Regions from separate parts of the Massilimicrobiota sp. mt181 genome, predicted to be linked through region 1. Evidence: a T-box and tRNA genes for the amino acid it is inferred to sense, from the RefSeq annotation. Region 1 holds a T-box; the other holds one or more tRNA genes.

Region 1 (10,157 bases):
TTTGGATAATCAGAACGTCCAGTTCCCATCACTGCAACACCGGCATCAATAGCATCCTGATAAGGAATTTCTGGTTCAGGATTCGCCATAGCAAAGACAATTGGATTCTCTTTCATACTTTTCACCATATCCTGTGTTAAAACACCTGGAGCTGATACGCCGATGAACACATCCGCTTCTTTCATTGCTTCTGCCATTGTCATACGTTTAGCCTGAGAATTTGTAATCTGCGTTAATTCCTGAGTTAGAAAATCATATTGATCATAATCCTCTGTTGTTACTATTCCATTGATATTAAAGCCATAGATTTCTTTAACACCTAAAGCATGAATCATTTTAATAATAGAGCTTCCTGCTGCTCCTGTTCCACTTACAACAACCGTAATATCTTCTATGTTCTTATGAACGACTTTTAAAGCATTCAACAATCCTGCAGTCACAACAATAGCAGTTCCATGCTGATCATCATGGAAAACAGGAATGTCTAATTCATTGATTAAAGTTCTTTCAATTTCAACACAACGTGGGGCACTAATATCTTCAAGATTAATACCACCAAATGTTGGCGCAATAGCTTTGACAATGCGAATAATTTCTTGTGGATCTTTGGTATCCAAACAGATTGGTACGGCATCAATATGACCAAACTTTTTAAACAAAACAGCCTTCCCTTCCATAACAGGCATTGCTGCTTCAGGACCAATGTCCCCTAACCCTAAAACAGCGGTTCCATCACTAACAACAGCAACACTATTTTGTTTCCATGTATATTTATAAACATCATCTTTATTTTTAGCAATTTCACGACATGGCTGAGCAACACCTGGCGTATAAGCCAAAGATAAATCATGACTTTCATTTAATGGCACTTTCAATTGAACTTCTAATTTTCCTTTGGCACGTTCGTGTAGTTCTAATGCTTCTTGATATATATCTTTCATCTTTCTCCCTCTTTTCGTCTTTATTATGCCATAGTTTTGAAAAAATGAAAAACAGATGTTTATTTATCTGCTTTATATATTTTATAGAGTTGTTATCATAAATGTCATAACACCATCATAAGTGACATTTTCCTGATCACTACAAACGATGAAATGATCTCCTTTTTTCACTTCCATACCTTCTAGTGTTCCTTCTCCTTCAAGGATACTTACAAGCTGGAAAGGTTTATCATTAGTAATGATGTTTTCACCATTTATACGATAACAATCTACTGTAAAGAATTCACTTTCAACATATCTTGTTTTTGAACCATGATCCAAATGACTATTTGTAAATAATTTATTTGTTTCTAAATCAGCTGGAACATTTGTGACATCAATAGATTGTTGAACATGTAATTGTCTTTCATTTCCATCTTTATCTTTACGATGATAGTCATAAACACGATATGTAATATCAGAAGATTGTTGTGCTTCATATATCAATGATCCACTGCAAATGGCATGCAAAGTTCCAGATGGAATATAGAAGAAATCTCCTTTATTAATTTCAAAAGAATTTAATAAATGATCATAATCATCATTTTCAATAGCTTTGATGAATTCTTCTTTTGTTTTTGCATGATGTCCCATTACCATCTTTGTTCCTTCATCAGCCTGTAAAACATACCAGCATTCTGTCTTACCTAATGAATTTTCATGTTTAGCTGCATATTCATCATTAGGATGAACCTGTACAGATAAATCATCTTTCGCATCAATAATTTTAACTAATAGAGGAAACTGATCTCCTTGAGCATTTCCAAAAAGTTCTTTATGATTTTGCCATAACCATGATACTGTTTTTCCTTGATATTCTCCATCAGCAATTTCACAGTCACCGTTTTTATGACCAGAAATAGCCCAACATTCTCCTGTGTGATCACTTGGAATATCATAGCCATAAACATCTCTCAGCTTATGACCACCCCAAATCATTTCTTTAAATACTGGTTGAATCTTTAAAATATGTCCCATAATCATCTTCCTTTCCTATATATTTTAAGAATTCTTCAATCTGATTTTCATGAAATAACTGTATTCCACATTCATGGCACATTTTAGCAAATACACCTTGGCCATGAATAAGTTTATGTTGAAATGTCCCATCATAGACACCATCACAACCACAGCTTGGACTTCTAAACTTCAATAAAGCCACTTCAATATGATTTTCCTGAAATATTTCCAAAGCTCTTTGAGCACCTTTTACATATTCTTCTGTCACATCCTGATGAAAGCAGGTTTCCACTTTTAATGGATTCACTGACTGAATTTCTGCTGGATCACGTGGAATAGTAAGTCCACCTAAGACCTCTGGACATACTGGAACAATCAAATGATCCTGATTCATTTTGATCATGACGTCAACAGGATGGCTTTTTCCATTATATGTACAATGAACACCTAATAGACATTGACTGACACCTATTTTCATTTTTGAAAAAACTCCTTAATTTCTTGGGGATTTTCAACAATATGATCAGCTCCTGCTTCTTCAAGTTCCTGTCGTCCTCGAAATCCCCATGTTACACCGATAGATTCAATCCCTGCAAAGTATCCTGTATCAATATCTACCTGACTATCTCCAATAAAAAAACAATCTTTTTTATCTAATTTCATAGCCATTAATGCCATATAGCTAGATTGTGGATCTGGTTTAATAGGATATAAATCCTGTTGACCATAAACAGCAGTAAATGTATCTGGAAATAAAGCCTCAACAATTTGAATAGCTAAAGTATGTGGTTTGTTTGTCACAACAGACATTTGAATATGATGTTCTTTCAAAAAATCAATCAATTCTTTTATACCATCATAAGGAACTGTATAATCAAGACAATGTTCTCGATAGATTTTATGAAAATCATTTAAACACACATCTAACATATCAATATGTTCTTGTCCCAATGCACGTTCCATCAATTTTTTCACTCCATTTCCAACAAACATATTATACTCTGAAATATCATATGTTGGTAAATGATGCAATTCTAAAACTTTATTCGTTGATAAGGCCAAATCTTTAATAGAATTGACCAATGTACCATCTAAATCAAAAAGACAACCTTTTTTCATATAACCCCCCTTCAACATTATAACAGTATTGAAAAAATATTGAAAGATGTTATAATAACTTTATGTTAAATGAGGTGAATTTATGGAAGATTCAAGATCAACTAAGTATACAAATATTTTAACATTTATTGGTTATGTTATAGGTTTTTTATGTATTATCTGGTATCTGGTTACCAATTCAAATCCTGTTTTACCTATTGTCGGTGTTATTATTATTTTTATAGGTCGATTTGTTGGATATGGTATTGATCGTATTATTGATTTAAAAGAAAATAAATAAAAGGCTGAAACGAGTGACTATGATGAAATAAAGTTCAATCATTCGTTCAGCCTTTTGTTATTTTTTATGTCTTTTTTTAAAAACAATGATAACTGCTATACATCCCCCTACAACAAGAAAAATCAATCCATAATATAAGATTCTTTCCATTAATGTTGAAGAAATGTCTGTTAATAATATCATATCATATGAATATACAAGCTGATCTTGGTTGTAAATAGATAGAGTACCTATTTTTTCTCCTGCCTCCATAGGGGCAACAAGGAATGTTGGTGTATCTATTTGATAAACCAGATCATTTTCTGATATATCTTTATTTACAATAACGGATATTTCCTCAGGTGCACAATACTGATAACGGAAATCAAAGGATTGTAAAATCCAATAATCTGCCATTTCTTCATCTTTTTTATAAAGAATAACCTGATGGTAGTTGTTATGTAAATATTGACAGACAGCAATCGCATCTCTGACGTGGTTTTGTGTATATTGTCCTTGTGCATAGGCAGTCACTAAAATGAATTGGTGCTCATCAATTGTCATGGTACTTGCTAAAGTTAATTGAGCTTCATCAGTAAAACCACTTTTTGCGCCATCAATCTGTGAAATATCTAATCCATAAGCATTTTTTCCTCTTTGTAAAGAAGAGGCCCATGTATGATTGCCTCTAGAGCTTGTATAAACACGTGCATTGAAAACATCTTCAAAAGCATCATTTTGTAAAGCATGATGAAGGATCATAGCCATATCATAAGGTGTCGTATAATGTTGTTCATCATGAAGTCCAGTAACATTCATAAAATGTGAATCATTCAAATGCAGACGCGTAACAAGTTGATTCATAGCTTCAACAAGCTGATCAGTTGATCCATAAGTCAAACGTGCTAAAGCGTTGCAGGCATCAGCACCTGAAGGCAATAAAGCTCCATAAAGCAAATCCTCATATGTAACTCGTTCTCCTACATAGAATCCAGCTACTGATGCCCCTTGTTCTAATAATCCATCCAAATCCACTTGCTCTATCTGAACTTCTTGATGAATATCATCAATCTTTTCTAAAGCAAGACTGACAGTCAGAATTTTGGTCATACTGGCAGGATAAATTCTTTCTTGGCTTCTTTGATCAAGATAAACAATATTTGTCTGTTGATCATATAAATAAGCATATTGAGAGTGAAGAGACACATTTAAATTTTCACTAGCGCTGACAGGCGTGATTTGAAAAAAGAGCATCACCAGGACAATTAAACTTATTAATTTTTTCATTGAGATCCCCCTTTCCTTAAAAATGAAAGCTTCGTTTCAGAAATCACAACAGCAACAAAAATAAGAATAAATCCTATCAGAATTTTAGGAGTTAAAACTTCTCCATAAAACGCAATTGAAAAGGCGACACCAAAAACGGATTCCAAAGATAAAATCAATGATGCATTACATTCACTTGTATATTTTTGTCCAGTTGTCTGACAAAACATTGTCAGTGCTGTCGCAAAGAAAACCAAATAAAGAATCTGTAAATAAATAGATGGTTCAATTTTTGTAATTAAAGTCAAATCTTCACTCAATACAGCAACAAGCAAAGCTGCACAGGTTCCACCGATAAATTGTAATGACGTAAAAGCTCCACCATTAATTCCATTAGAAAATCTTTTAATCAATAAAATGTGTAAAGCGTATAAGACACCACCACATAATGTTAACAAATCTCCAATATTCATAGCTAAATTTCCATCCAACGAAACACACCCAATACCTATGACACATATAAATGCAGCCATGAAATTATAAATATCAGGTCTTTTATGATAAAAAATCCAAATTAAAAATGGAACAATAGCACAATAAACCGCTGTTAAAAAAGCATTCTTCCCAGGTGTTGTATAATTCAAGCCCCATGTCTGTACATAATATGCTCCAAACAAACAGCAACCTGTTAATAATCCACCTTTGATTTGTTGAATGTTTAATGTTTTTAAATGACGCCAAAAAATCATAGACAATAATAAGGCAGCTAAAGAAAATCTCAATAATAACAAGACTGCAGGTGTTAAAAAATCAACAGCACTCTTCATAACAATAAAAGAACTTCCCCATATAAGAGCCGCAATCAATAATAAAATTCCACCTTTAAAGCTTTGACTCATACTATCTCCTTTCAAAAATAAATGGTACGATACGTACCATTTATTATTTATCCATGGATGACATCATGACAACGAGGACACAATTCGCCTTCCATTTCTGATTCTTCAAAATAATTCCAGCATCTTGGACATTGAACACCATTGAATTTTTCACTATGAATATAAGCTGTCTCATATTCTTCAAGATTTGTAGAATCATTGACTATCTGAACTTTCGCAACAATAAATAATTGTTTTAAAACATCAGCCAATTGACTCATATCCTGATATGGATCTTTTAAGCAAATTGTCACTTTTGCTTCCATATTTGATTTAATTTCTTTAGCATTTCTTAATTCTTCTAATGATTTTAAGACATCTTTTCTTAACAGCAAGAAACGATCGTAATATTCTTTAATAGCTTCTTCATTTTCTACTGGAAGTAATTCTGGTTTTGCTTCTAAGAAAATAGATTCAGCTTTATCATCATCACAATGGAAATGATCATGCAATTCTTCACTTGTAAAGACAAGAATTGGTGATAATAATTTCATCATTGTTTTTGCATAATAATATAATACTGTTTGAACTTGTCTTCTTCTTAAGCTGTCTGCTTTTTCAATATAAAGAATATCTTTTGTAAAGTCCATATAGAAAGCACTTAAAGTATTTGTAAAGCAATTTAAAATTAACTGATTTGCTTCAGCAAAATCATATTGATTAAAGGCTTCTTCATAACCTTTCATTAACTGATTTAATTCAACAAGCATATATTGATCAACACCTTCAAGTTTTGAGATTTCGACCAAATCACTTGCTTTAAAATCAGAAAGATTTCCCAAAACAAAACGCATTGTATTTCTAATTTTACGATAATTTTCAGCAATTTGTTTCATAATATCATTAGAAATACGTACATCAGATTGATATGCAACTGAAGTTGCCCATAATCTTAAAATATCAGCACCATATTGATTCACAAGTTTAATTGGATCAACAGTATTGCCTAATGATTTAGACATTTTATTTCCTTTACCATCTAATACAAATCCATGAGATAAAACTGTTTTATAAGGGGCTTGACCATAAACAGCAGTTCCAATGATTAATGATGAGTTGAACCATCCACGATATTGATCACTACCTTCAAAGTATAAATCAACTGGATAACGATATCCTCTTTCTCTCATGCATCCTGTATGTGAAGATCCTGAATCAAACCACACATCCATAATATCTTTTTCTTTCTTAAAGATACCATTTGGTGAATGTTCATTCGTATATCCTTCAGGTAATAAGAATTTTTCATCTTTTTCAAACCAAATATTAGAACCATATTGTCTAAATAACTCAGAGATATGTTTGAAAACTTCTTCTTCCATAATTGGTGTCCCATCTTCACAATAAATAATAGGAATTGGAACTCCCCAGCTTCTTTGACGAGAAATACACCAGTCACCACGATCTTTAATCATATTGTAGATTCTGATATGACCCCATTCATTTAACCATTCAACATGATCAATTTCATCTAATAATTTTTCTCTAATCTTATCAATTGAACAGAACCATTGGTCAGTTGCTCTAAAGATAATTGGTTTTTTTGTACGCCAGTCATGAGGATAACTATGTGTAATGAATTCAAGTTTTAAAAGTACTCCTAATTCATCAAGTTTTAAAGTCACTGTTTTATTTGCATCATCAACATATTGACCCGCTAACCATTCACCACAGTCTTCCATCATACAACCATGTTCATCAACATTACAATAAATATCTAAACCATATTTTTGACCAACAATAAAGTCATCCATACCAAATCCAGGAGCAGTATGAACGCATCCAGTACCTGCTTCAGCAGTCACGTGGTCTCCTAAAATAACTAATGATTCACGATCATATAATGGATGCTGACAAGTAATCATTTCTAATTCTTGTCCTTTAAATGTTTTTAAAATTTGTTTTTCTTTTAATTCAAATTTTTCCCATAAAGAATCAACAAGTTCTTCTAAAACAATTAATTTTCCTTTTTCACTTTGAACAAGTGCATAGGTATAATCAGCATTTAAACAGATTGCAAGGTTTGCTGGAATTGTCCAAGGTGTTGTTGTCCAAATCACAAAACTTGTATCAGTATCTAAAATACCTTTTCCATCTTTAACAGGGAATTTCACATAGATAGTTGGACTTTTCACATCATGGTATTCAACTTCTGCTTCTGCTAAAGCGGATTCACTTGATGGTGACCAATACACAGGTTTTAATCCTTTATAAATCAACCCATCCATAGCCATTTTGGCAAAAACATCAATTTGATTGGCTTCAAATTCTGGTAATAAAGTTAAATATGGATGATCATAATCAGCAAATGTTCCAACACGAATACATTGTTCTTTTTGAATTTCAACTTGTTTTAATGCGTATTCATAACATTTTTTTCTAAATTCAGCAGTACTTAATTCTTTACGATTGACTCCTAATTTTTGAATAGCATTTTCAATTGGTAATCCATGTGTATCCCATCCAGGAATATATGGTGTATATAATCCCTGCATGTTTTTATAACGACAAATCACATCTTTAATAATTTTGTTTAACATATGTCCAGTATGCATATTTCCATTAGCATATGGTGGTCCATCATGGAAAACAAAATCATCATGTCCCTGATTTTGTTCTATAACCTTTTCATACATATGAGTGTCTTGCCATCTTTGAACATAACCTGGTTCCTTTTTAGGAAGATTTCCACGCATTTCAAAATCTGTTTTAGGCATTAATAATGTGTCTTTATAATTCATTGTCTTCCTTCCTTTCTCAAATAAAAAAACGTCCTGTTAAAGGACGTGATGACGCGGTACCACCTTTATTCATATCTTCACTAAGATATGCACTTAACATCTTAACGCGATGTACGTCTTATTCTACTTTCGTTCAAATAAGCTACTCTCAGGTCGATTCATTATAAGTTCCACTTATTTGCTTTCACCAACCGCAAACTCTCTTTAAGCTTTACTTATAAACTGTCCTTGTCATTGTATTTGTTTTCTTGTTCTTCTTTAATTAAACTGAAAATTTCTGATTTGTCAATAGTTTCTAGCATTTCTTTGCTCATTTTTACAACATTTGTTCTAAAATCAATAGCTTCTTGCTTAAACGTATCCATATCTTTTGACAAACCACGAACATATTCCATAGATTCTTTGAGAATCATATTGGCATTTCTTTTAGCCTTTTCAATTAATTCACTAGCTTCCTTTAAAGCAAGTCTCGCAATCTCTTCATTAGTTTTCTCATGAACAGAAATTTGTTTTGTAAGTAAAGTGTTTTGTTCTTTTAATTCCGTCATTTCTTCTTCCATTGACTGAATCGTCTTTTTTTGTTTTTCAATTTCCTGTTTCAATTCATTGATACGCTTGTTAACTTCCTCAATATTATAACCACGAAATTGTTTATCAAATTGTTCCAATCCATCCACCTCACTTATAAAAGTATCCAGAAACAACATAATTACCTTGTCGTGTTTGCTTATTTTCATCTATAAGTTTGACACGACCATGATGTTTAAAAGATACCATATCATTATTATGACACAAATAACTGACTTCTTCAACAATTTTATAATTGACTTTCACATGACCACTACGAATAGCCTCACTGGCTGATTGTCGAGAAACTTTAAACATTGCTGAAACAACTTTATCGAGACGCATACTTGATAAAATGAAAGATTTAGAGATATATTCATGTACAATTTCTATTTCCTCATGACATTCCTTAAGATGAACTTTTGATTTTTTAATCTGTTTTAAAGATTGTTTAATATAAGGAAAAGTTTGCAAAGTACAGGCAAAGAAAAAACGTTCACCATCATAAATATCACCAATACATTCTCTTTTGATACCTAAATTCATTAATGCTCCTAAAATATCTTTATGTTTAATTTTTCCAAATTGCTGATTATACAAAATTTCAATGAGTTGAATTTGAAAATCATCTGATTGAATCTCATAAAAGTCTGGACAGATAATCATGCGTTGATTTTCAGCATGAACAAAACCACCAAAACTCTTGACAACAAGCTCTTTTCCAATCACACTTCTGACAATCTCCTGTTCATGAGGATTATAAAATGGAGTTAAAATCATCCTTTGATGATGAAGAGCTTGAAATTGGTAATCTAAAATTTTCTTAACAAAAGCCTCGTCGCCTTTAAAATGTTCTAACATCATTCAAAAAGAAAGTATTAGCAACTTCCTTGCTAATACTTATTTTATTCATCCATTTCAGATTCATCCATAGTAATATTACCAGAAACACCAATATTTTTTGGTGTACATAAGAAAATTTTAGGACCAATCTGTTGAATATCTCCTTCAATAGCGAAAATAACACCACTTAGAAAATCAATAACACGTTTAGATTGTTCTTTTTGCAAGCGATGTAAATTCACAACAGCAGCTCTTTTTTGTTTCAAATAAATAGCAATCTCCTGTGTTTCACTATATGCACGTGGTTCAAATAAAATCAAATGACTATCTTTATTTGCACTTAAAGCCTTAACAGCATCACTTGTTTTTGATGATTTGGCTTTCTCAAATAAACTTGTTGATTTTACATTCTCTTCTTCTCCATCTATTTCTTCATTTTCATAAACGTCATCTTCATCTTCTTCTTCAAAAAACCATTTTTTTA
Region 2 (10,157 bases), on a different contig from region 1:
TGGGGAAAATTAGAAGATCAATATCATTGGACAAAAGTTGTTAAATAATGAATATAGAGAATATGATTTAATTAAACTTTTGCATTTTAAAAAATTTTTTGCTATAATGATTAACGTTATTGAGCAGCAAGAAGGCGTAAGTCCAGATTATGGACTTACGTCTTTTTTGTTTTTTAAGGAGGAACATATGAAAACAGAAAAATTATGGACAAAAAACTTTATTATTATTATCATTATTAATTTCTTTGTATTTTTAAATCATCTGATGATTTTATCTACATTTCCTTTTTTCATTTCTTATTTAGGATATTCAGATAGTGTCTCTGGATTATGTGCAACGATTTTTTCATTGATTGCTGTCATCTGTCGTCCCTTTATTGGATGGATGTTAGATAATGGTAAGAGAAAAGTCATCTTGCTTATTGGATTATGTGGTATGGCTCTCATGCCTATGGGATATTTGTTTGTTTATACAGCTTTCAGCTCCATTATTCTCGCCATTATATTCCGTATGGCGCATGGATGTGCCTTAGCTTGTTCAAACACTTCAACTTCAACAATTGCTACTGACATTATCCCTCATTCAAGATTTTCTGAAGGTATGGGAATGCTTGGAATGGCAACAGCATTAGCAACAGCGATTGCTCCAAGCATTGGAGAAATCTTAATGCAGCATAGTTTTTATCTTTTATTCTTTGTTGCAACATTGATTATGATTATCTCATTAATCTTATTCAGTATTTTAAAAACACCTACTATCCCTTTAACATATAAACCATTAAAAATAAAAGAACTGGTTGAAAAAAATGCATTACCCGCTTCTTGCGTGGTCTTGGTTTTCCTTTTCACTTATGGTTCTTTAGAAAACTATATTTTAAAATTCGTTTCTAAAGAGAGTATGATTACTTTGTCAGGTGGCCTATACTTTACAATTATGGCAGTCATGTTATTTTTAACCAGAATTTTAATAGGAAAGGTTGCTGATCAAAAAGGTGAAGCCATCTTTGTTTATACATGTAATATTTGCATGCTTATAGCATTATTTTTGATAGCTTTTATACCAAACAACATCACTTTCCTACTTTCAGCTGCACTTTCTGGTTATGCCTTTGGAGGCATTGAACCTGCTTTACAGTCCATGGCCGTCAGTATTGCCTCACCTCAAAGAAGAGGAGCAGCGAACTCAACATTCTTATGTGCTTATGATATGGGCATTGGTTTAGGTGGTGGAATTGCTGGATTTTTGATTGATCTTACTGGATATAATCATATGTTTGCTATCATCGCTATTGCAAATATCCTCTCTATCCTGATTTATATGGCCATTGGAAGAAAACACCCATCATCATTAACTTATCGTTTAAAAATGCAAAATGAAAAGCAAGCCTAGCTTGCTTTTTTAACGTTCATCTATTGTTTTGTATTCTTTCAGTTCACCAACATATTTTGTAGCTGGTCTGATAATACGATTTGAATACAATTTATTTTCTACGTTGTGTGCAATCCATCCAACTGTTCTCGCTACAACAAACAACAATGTATATAAATCACTTGGAATATTCAACATATTATAAACCAATCCACTATAAAAATCGACATTTGTACATACATGAATACCTTTTCGTTTATAAATTTCTCTAACTGCAATATGACTGAAACGTTGATAAAACAGATATTCCTGATATCGTCCTTTTTCAATCGCCAGTTCTTCACAAATCTGACTTAACATCTCACTACGAGGATCACTTAATGTATAAACAGCATGACCAATTCCGTAAATCAAACCACTACAATCATTAAAATCCTTGTCTAAAATACGATTCACAATCATATCAATTTGTTCATCAGTCGCATCTAATGAAATTTCATCAATAACGCTCTCCATTTGCTTTTTAACAGCCAAATTTGCTCCACCATGACGTGGACCTTTTAAAGACCCAATTGCTCCAGCTACTGAAGAATAGATATCTGTCCCCGTTGATGAAATCACAACATTTGTAAATGTAGAGTTATTTCCTCCACCATGATCAGCATGTAAAACCAATGCAATATCAAGAGCTTCTGCTTCTTTTGGAGTGAATTTCCCATCATTTCTTAACAAAGATAAAATGGTTTCAGCAATACTTAAATCTTTTTGAACATGATGAATAACCAAACTCTTTTCATCAAAATAATGTACTTTTGTTTGATATGTATAACAAACAATACTTGGAATTTTAGCTAATAAATTAATGCCCTTATTAAGAGTTTCTATGATACTTGTATTATCAGGATCATCATCATATCCATACAACATTAAAACTTCCTGTTGTAATTTATTCATTAAATTTTTAGCTGGAAACCCTAAAATATTAGCTTCCAAATAATGTGGTGGTAATTCATAATGATCACTTAAAACTTTTTTAAATCTCTCAAACTCATCATATGAAGGCAAATAACCAAAAAGAATCAAAAAGCATACTTCTTCAAACAAATATCTTTTCTCTTTTCTTTTTCCATTAATGATGTCTTCAACATTAATACCACGATAATAAAGACGACCATAGTCATCCGTTTTTTCTCCATTTTGAATTTTATATCCAACAACATCAGATATTTTTGTAAGCCCCACTAAGACTCCTGTTCCATCTTCATTTCGTAAACCTTTTTTTACTGAATATGTTTGATAAAGTTCATTATCAATTTTATTTTCAACTAATGATTTCTCAAAAAAATCCTGAATCTGATTTTCCATGAACTCTCACCCCTTATATTCAAAGATTATATCATATTTTTGTATAATTGTATACAATAAATATCTTTCCTAAATCCACCCAAAGTATTGACAGGCATATTGAATACCATCTTCTGTACTTTTCTTTGTTATAAAATCAGCTTTTTTCTTTAATTCCTCACATGCATTTCCCATCGCAATAGATGTCCATTCTGGTTTAAACATAATCAAATCATTATAGTCATCACCAAAAACAACAACATCTTCTATACGACCATGAACATATTCTAACATCTTATTAATGCCTTGATCTTTGGCATCATGCTGATATGTCAGATATTCTTTCATAAAACGAATATGTCCTAATGAATCAAGCAAAGATAATTCCTTTTCACGTTTTTCATCCACAGCAATATATATTTTATAATAGTCTTTAATATCCTGATATGTTAGTGATGAATCAAAGAAATATCTTGTCGGTTCTTTTCTATAACCTACCTGTTGAATAAATAACTCATCATTCATAATCACATCTATACTATCATTTGGAGAAATTAAAACTCCCATCCCTTTTTGATGAGCCTCTTGGCATAAAGCAATAGCTTTTTGACGATCTAATGGTTTATTTTCAATAACCTGATCATTAATAGTAATAGCAGCACCTCCATTGCTGACAATATGATGTATTCCAGCCATTTTCGCAAAATCTTTTGTTTTATAATGAGCCCTTCCAGTTGCAATGCAGACAAAATGTCCATTATCCTGTAATTTTTGAATCGTTTCTTTTGCACTTTCTACAAGCTCTCCTGTTTCTTTATTGGTTAATGTCCCATCTATATCAAAGAAAAAATATTTTTTATGCATACTCACTTCCTCCTTTAAGCATCATTATACCAAATCATCAACTGTATTCAAATACTCATACAGGAAACTCAAATGAATCGGACTAAGAAAAACACCAGCTATCCCAAAAAACTTCACATGAATGACCATTGATAAGAGAAGCAAAAAGGATGGAATCTTTGTTTCTTTGTTTAATATATGGGGCTCTAAAAAACTTCTGACCATATTAATAATCAGATAAAGGCACAAAATATAAATTGCTTTCATATATGATGATTGCATCAACAAAAGAATAATCATAGGAATCAGAACAATCCCAATGCCAATAAATGGCAGTGTATCTAACAAAGAAATTGCGAGTGCATATAAAGATGATGGTTCAATATGCAAAATCCAAAAACCCGCCCATAACATCAAAAATGACACAAATATTAATATGAACTGACACTTCAGATAAATGAATAAACTCTTTAAGACTCCATTTTTAATATAAACAAATTTCTGATAGGTTTTCTTCTGTGTTAATCTTAAAAAACTGTTTTTCATATTCTCATAATCTAAAACTAAAAAAAATGTTGAAATCACAAATATAAAAAAAGACACAATGAAAGAAGGTATCAGTTTGACAAAAGAAGAAGCAAAATTCATTATGCCAATGATATTTTGATGAATCCAATTTTGAAATATAACAACAATATCTTGAGGCAAAAAAGAGAAAGTATCTTCCAAATAATGAATAATATTGGAAATAAAGGGCAAAAATATAGAATCATAATAAACAGGAAGCTGCTGAAAAAAGCGTATTCCTAATAAAAACAAAAAAGTCAATAAAGCCCCTAATACAAATGCCAAGAAAAGATAAATCAACAATAAAACAGAAATACCAATAGCACTTTCTTGTAAAGGAATTGTATTTTGAATTTTATTAATGAAAGGCTTTAAAATGAAAAAACAAAGAAAAGCCATCAAAAAAGGAAAAAGGAGTGAAAACATATATTTGATTATCAATATATAGATGATTAAACCTAAACCCAAAACAACATAACGCCTTATTCCCATAGTATCACCTATATATTTATATGTCACAAATACAAAAAAAGTCCAATGTGACTTTTTTTGGCACAATTAGACATAAATCGACACTTTCCTATGTTAAAATTTATTTGGTGAAAAAAATGAATATCTATGATACAACAAATAATCAATATCAATTTCCAATTTTAGATCCTGATTTTTCATATCAGCAAACAGACTATCAAAAAAATCTCTATCCTTTTTTTAAACAACTTGACATTCCTTTGGATGTTCATTTTCTTACAGGAATATATATCGATTATTATATTGACCCCTACTCTATCGAAGAATATCCCCAACTCTATTTTCATGTATCCAGACATCTTGTCAAAAAAGTAGAAGACTTTTTGGATTTTGGTCATGCACATTTGTATTATGAAAGATCAAACTTCTTTTTTCTCGTTATGTTTAACATCGCAGAAGAACAAATTGAGGAAGCATTTATCAAACTTCATTTATATTTAAAAGATAAGAAATTTGAATATCTTCATCAACAATGTTCTTTTTTTATAAAATGTGGCATTTATGTTTCAACCATTAACATTCATCCCTATAAACTCTTTGATCTTTCTAAAGAGCAATGTCAACAAATTCTTTCAAAGGAGAAAACATTTATATCCGTTCATAATTTGAAACTTCTGCGTTAATGCTTTTCAAAATGATGATATAAAGTGACAATCCATTTTTTAAGTTGAAAAATGACAAAGATAGAACTTAAACAAAGTGGAATAACAAAAATAAGTGATTTTGTAAAGAATGAATAAATCCCAAAGAAATCATGCATAATCATCAAGATCAAATAAAAGACAACCGCAAACAGACTCGTTACAGTAACTCTTAAACGACTCCATGGCATACATACAATATAAACCACTAAAAAACTGATAAAACCGGCAACTAAATAATAGTATGTAGATAAAAGTTTGGAATCAAAATGGAAGTAGCTACCAATCCAAGTAATCAATAACATATAAATAATCATTGTGAGAGCACATGGTAAAGCTGTAGACATCACATGTTTAAAGAAACCTTGTGATGATAATGTAGAAGCACGCTCTAATGTTAAAAGGAAACTTGGTAGTCCAATCGCAAGACCACTGATGAGGCTTAACTGTAAAGGTGTAAATGGATAACTGAATCTTAGAGCAGCAAAAATCAAACAAAGAGCAGTCGAATAAATCGTTTTTGTTAGATAAAGAGAGCTGACTCTTTCAATATCTGCAATAATAGCTCTCCCCTCATTGACGATATCGACCATGGATGCAAACGAAGAATCCAATAAAACAATATGTGCTGCCTGTTTAGCCGCATCACTACCTGCCGCCATAGCAATCCCACAATCAGCATCCTTCAATGCCAAAACATCATTCACACCATCACCAACCATCCCTACAACATGTTGATTGGCTTGTAAAGCTTTGATAATACGTTGTTTTTGTTCTGGCTTTACACGCCCAAAAACACGATAGTGAGAGACAATCTTTTCAAGTTCCATGTCATCATCAGGAAAAGTGGATGCATCAATATATAGATCACCATTTTTTAATCCTGCCAATTGGGCAACACGTGAAACAGTCATTGGATTATCCCCAGATAATATGCGTATATCAACATGGGCATTTTCAAAAAAACGAAGCGTTTCTTTAGCCTCAGGGCGAATACAATCATAAATCACAATGAGAGCCATCGCTTTGACATGGCCTATTTGAGATGTATGAGAATCAAGACAATCTGTCTCACCCAACAACAAGACACGATAGCCTTCTTTCGCATAGGACTCAGCCATTTCCAACGTTTGAGAATCATCAGATACGAGAAATTCTGGTGCTCCTAAAACGTAGTGCCCTTTTCCCTGAATATGCAAAGCTCTCATTTTACGCTGCGAAGAAAATGGAATACGTTCCAAAACTTCAATATGCTCAGACTTTAAAAAATAATCTTGTAAAGCCAGCTGTGTCGCATTCACATCATCAAATTCATGTGCCATTGCTCCCATAATCGTTTCAATGTCATGAAAAGAAGAAGAATGAAGTGGCAAAACACGATCTACCTTAAGTTCCCCTGTTGTAATGGTTCCTGTCTTATCAAGACATAAAACATCCACTCTTGCCAGGGCTTCAATAGCTTCCATTTCCTGAATCAAAGCATTTTTTCTTGCCAGTTTACCAACACCAATAATAAAAGACAAACTTGTTAGCAAAACCAGCCCTTCAGGAATCATCCCCACAACGCCTGCAACAGTTTTCACAATCGCGCTTGCCTGATCATTAGGAAAAGCAGTTAACTGAGAAAAATAAAGAACAATTCCTACCGGAATAATCACAACACTTAAAATCTTGATAACTTTTTCAATAGAATTTTTCATTTCCGAAGAAGCATTATTTTTATTTTTAGCTTTGCGTACAAGATTTGTTGAATAGTTATCATTACCAACTCTGATAACTTTCGCATAAGCACTTCCTGCCACAACGAAACTTCCAGAAAGTAATTCATCATTTTTCATCTTCTTTACTGGCTCTGATTCACCCGTTAACATAGATTCATTAACTTCCATACCCTGTGATTTTAAAACAATACAGTCACTACCAATTTGATTTCCTGCCTCTAAAAAAACAACATCATCAAGAACGAGTTCTTCTATAGGAATAGTTTGGATTTGTTGATTTCTAATGACTTTTATTGTTTTCACAGTGACTAATGTTAACTGATCAATAATTTTCTTAACTTTAAATTCCTGATATATACCTATAAAAGCATTAATAATAACGACAACCATAAAAGTGAGATTAGTCCATCTCCCTGTCGATATAATAATAGCTGCTAAAAAAACATTTAAACAGTTGAAATATGTCAAAGTATGTTCCAAAACAATTTGCTTCTTTGTTTTAGAAATATTATCATGAGAAATATTAACATGTCCCTGTTGAATACGTGATTCAACTTGCTGATCAGTTAATCCCATATGTCTTATATCTTCCATTATATCACCTGCTTGTATCTTAATAAAACTTTATGGAATTTATGTGAAAGTCCATAAGAATATCATAGCACAATTTTTTTTACAAAAAAACAAAAAAAACCTCATAAGAGGTTATCAACAATATGGTGGACCCTGAAGGACTCGAACCTTCGACCGATCGGTTATGAGCCGATAGCTCTAACCAACTGAGCTAAGGGTCCAAAATAAAAAGTGGTATTCACCACTCATTGACTCAATGGTAGCGGGGAAGGGATTCGAACCCCCGACCCACCGGGTATGAACCGATTGCTCTAGCCAACTGAGCTACCCCGCCATGTAGTGAATCGTTTAAAAAATGGTGGTTCCGGCCGGAATCGAACCAGCGACACGAGGATTTTCAGTCCTCTGCTCTACCGACTGAGCTACGGAACCAAAATAAATGGCGGTCTGGACGGGGCTCGAACCCGCGACCTCCGCCGTGACAGGGCGGCATTCTAACCAACTGAACTACCAGACCATTTGGTTGCGGGAGAAGGATTTGAACCAACGACCTTCGGGTTATGAGCCCGACGAGCTACCAGACTGCTCCATCCCGCGATATGAAATTTAATAAATGGCGGAGGTTGAGGGATTCGAACCCCCGCGGGACTTTCATCCCCTGTCGGTTTTCAAGACCGATCCCTTCAGCCGGACTTGGGTAAACCTCCGCAACATAATGGTGGAGCTTAGCGGGATCGAACCGCTGACCTCCTGCGTGCAAAGCAGGCGCTCTCCCAGCTGAGCTAAAGCCCCATTAAATGGTCGGGAAGACAGGATTCGAACCTGCGACCCCCTGGTCCCAAACCAGGTGCACTACCAAGCTGTGCTACTTCCCGTTTGATATTTGATTGGCGCGCTAGGCAGGAATCGAACCCACAACCTCTTGATCCGTAGTCAAGCACTCTATCCAGTTGAGCTACTAGCGCCTCTTAACAGTGCCATTCAATAATATCACATTTTTTTATCAATTGCAACACTTTTTTTAATTTTTTTATTTGGTGCCCAGGGCCGGAGTCGAACCGGCACGGATTTTAAGGTCCGCAGGATTTTAAGTCCTGTGCGTCTACCAATTTCGCCACCTGGGCAACAATGGAGGTTCCAGCCGGACTCGAACCGACGATGACAGAGTTGCAGTCTGTAGCCTTACCAACTTGGCTATGGAACCATTTCCCTTAACTCGTTGCTCAAATAGTATATAATATTTTCCACATTTATGCAATACCTTTTTTTGTTTTTTTTACATTTCAAAATGTTTCTCAAAAGAATAATGAAAGAGATTTTTTATAAAGTTTTCAATCTCTTTCATTACGTATGTACAAATATTGTTGATTTTAAGACTATTTTTCCAATTTCTCGCGACGCTTTGATGATTTCAAAAACATCTCTCTTAAAGCTTTTTCATCTTTTTGATAAATTGCTTTTTTTAATTGATCGAACTCTTTTTCAAAGCGTGCCATTGATGATAATAAGTATTCCTGGTTATTAAAAAACAATTCTATCCATAAATCCGCATTAATATTGGCAATACGAGTCAGGTCACGAAAAGAATCACCAATATACTTTCCGGTCTCATATTTTTCATCATCACTATTGATTAGTGCCACAGCCAATGTATGTGGTAATTGAGAAGTAAATGAAATAATTTCATCATGAGCATAAGGACTCATAATTTTGACACTTTTAAATCCTAATTCAGCAACAAATTGACACATAAAATCAATTGATTTCTGATGGTTTTTTTCATGTTGTATGACAATATAATTTGCATTATGAAACACTTTTTCACTTGCATACAAATATCCTTTTTTTTCTCTTCCTGCCATTGGATGACCACTAATATATTCAACATCTTGATCGATAATTTCTAAAGCTTTTGCTAAAAAATACGATTTAATCCCCACGACATCACTCACAATACTTCCTTTTTTAAAAGTATGTTGAGAGATAAAATCAAGCACTTGTGATGGATATAAACAAATAATTGTGAGATCACTTTTTTCAATAATTTCATGTCCATCCTGATATCCTTCAATAATACAACCTTCTTCTTTGGCCATATCTAAAGTCTGTTGATTGCAATCAACACCATAAACATCATAACCTTTACCTTTAAGTGCTTTAACAAAACTTCCACCTATAACACCTAATCCTACAACTGTAATAATCATATCAGCATTGATCCTTAAAAGAAAACTTTAATGTCCCTTTTTCCCTTCTGCCAACATTTTGAGTTTATAATCCAATAATTTTTGTGTTAAATCCACATAATATAAATGAGGATATTCTAAACGGAAGATTTCATCCCATAAGAATTGTTTTTGTTGTGCTGAATAAGCACAAATTTCATCTAATGTATAATGTGGATAAACATTCTTTCCTTCATCAAAAACTAAAGTCTGTAGTGGATGGACTTCATATGTACCAGCATAAAGCGTCTTATGTTTCCATGCATCTAATTGATGATAAATTGTCAAATCCTGATTTTCATCTAAAACCTCATCATGGAAAGCAATAATATCCGCAATAGCT

Evidence for each region. A T-box is a leader RNA that pairs with one kind of tRNA and senses whether it is charged. The one in region 1 lies ahead of ileS (isoleucine--tRNA ligase), so its partner is inferred to be a tRNA-Ile.
Region 2: it has a tRNA-Ile gene. The T-box ahead of ileS (isoleucine--tRNA ligase) is inferred to sense a tRNA for this amino acid. The anticodon was not compared.

Annotation. Positions count from the first base shown of each region.
Region 1 is NZ_JBVAYN010000023.1:25,870-36,026, forward strand. Features, by position in the region: gene ACZYT4_RS11440 (NAD(P)-dependent malic enzyme) at 1-941, opposite strand, end outside; gene ACZYT4_RS11445 (type I phosphomannose isomerase catalytic subunit) at 1,023-1,958, opposite strand; gene ACZYT4_RS11450 (2-thiouracil desulfurase family protein) at 1,924-2,418, opposite strand; gene ACZYT4_RS11455 (HAD family hydrolase) at 2,415-3,059, opposite strand; gene ACZYT4_RS11460 (hypothetical protein) at 3,142-3,339, shown strand; gene ACZYT4_RS11465 (D-alanyl-D-alanine carboxypeptidase family protein) at 3,397-4,605, opposite strand; gene ACZYT4_RS11470 (DMT family transporter) at 4,602-5,483, opposite strand; gene ileS (isoleucine--tRNA ligase) at 5,531-8,263, opposite strand; T-box leader at 8,300-8,507, opposite strand; gene ACZYT4_RS11480 (DivIVA domain-containing protein) at 8,479-8,931, opposite strand; gene ACZYT4_RS11485 (YlmH family RNA-binding protein) at 8,942-9,691, opposite strand; gene ACZYT4_RS11490 (cell division protein SepF) at 9,736-10,157, opposite strand, start outside.
Region 2 is NZ_JBVAYN010000003.1:114,708-124,864, forward strand. Features, by position in the region: gene ACZYT4_RS02910 (branched-chain amino acid aminotransferase) at 1-48, shown strand, start outside; gene ACZYT4_RS02915 (MFS transporter) at 188-1,390, shown strand; gene ACZYT4_RS02920 (citrate synthase) at 1,400-2,734, opposite strand; gene ACZYT4_RS02925 (HAD-IIB family hydrolase) at 2,804-3,577, opposite strand; gene ACZYT4_RS02930 (AI-2E family transporter) at 3,602-4,615, opposite strand; gene ACZYT4_RS02935 (hypothetical protein) at 4,732-5,277, shown strand; gene ACZYT4_RS02940 (HAD-IC family P-type ATPase) at 5,274-7,610, opposite strand; tRNA gene ACZYT4_RS02945 (tRNA-Ile) at 7,734-7,810, opposite strand; tRNA gene ACZYT4_RS02950 (tRNA-Met) at 7,847-7,923, opposite strand; tRNA gene ACZYT4_RS02955 (tRNA-Phe) at 7,946-8,021, opposite strand; tRNA gene ACZYT4_RS02960 (tRNA-Asp) at 8,030-8,106, opposite strand; tRNA gene ACZYT4_RS02965 (tRNA-Met) at 8,110-8,186, opposite strand; tRNA gene ACZYT4_RS02970 (tRNA-Ser) at 8,204-8,296, opposite strand; tRNA gene ACZYT4_RS02975 (tRNA-Ala) at 8,306-8,381, opposite strand; tRNA gene ACZYT4_RS02980 (tRNA-Pro) at 8,388-8,464, opposite strand; tRNA gene ACZYT4_RS02985 (tRNA-Arg) at 8,478-8,554, opposite strand; tRNA gene ACZYT4_RS02990 (tRNA-Leu) at 8,625-8,713, opposite strand; tRNA gene ACZYT4_RS02995 (tRNA-Cys) at 8,719-8,793, opposite strand; gene ACZYT4_RS03000 (prephenate dehydrogenase) at 8,966-9,796, opposite strand; gene ACZYT4_RS03005 (nicotinate phosphoribosyltransferase) at 9,824-10,157, opposite strand, start outside.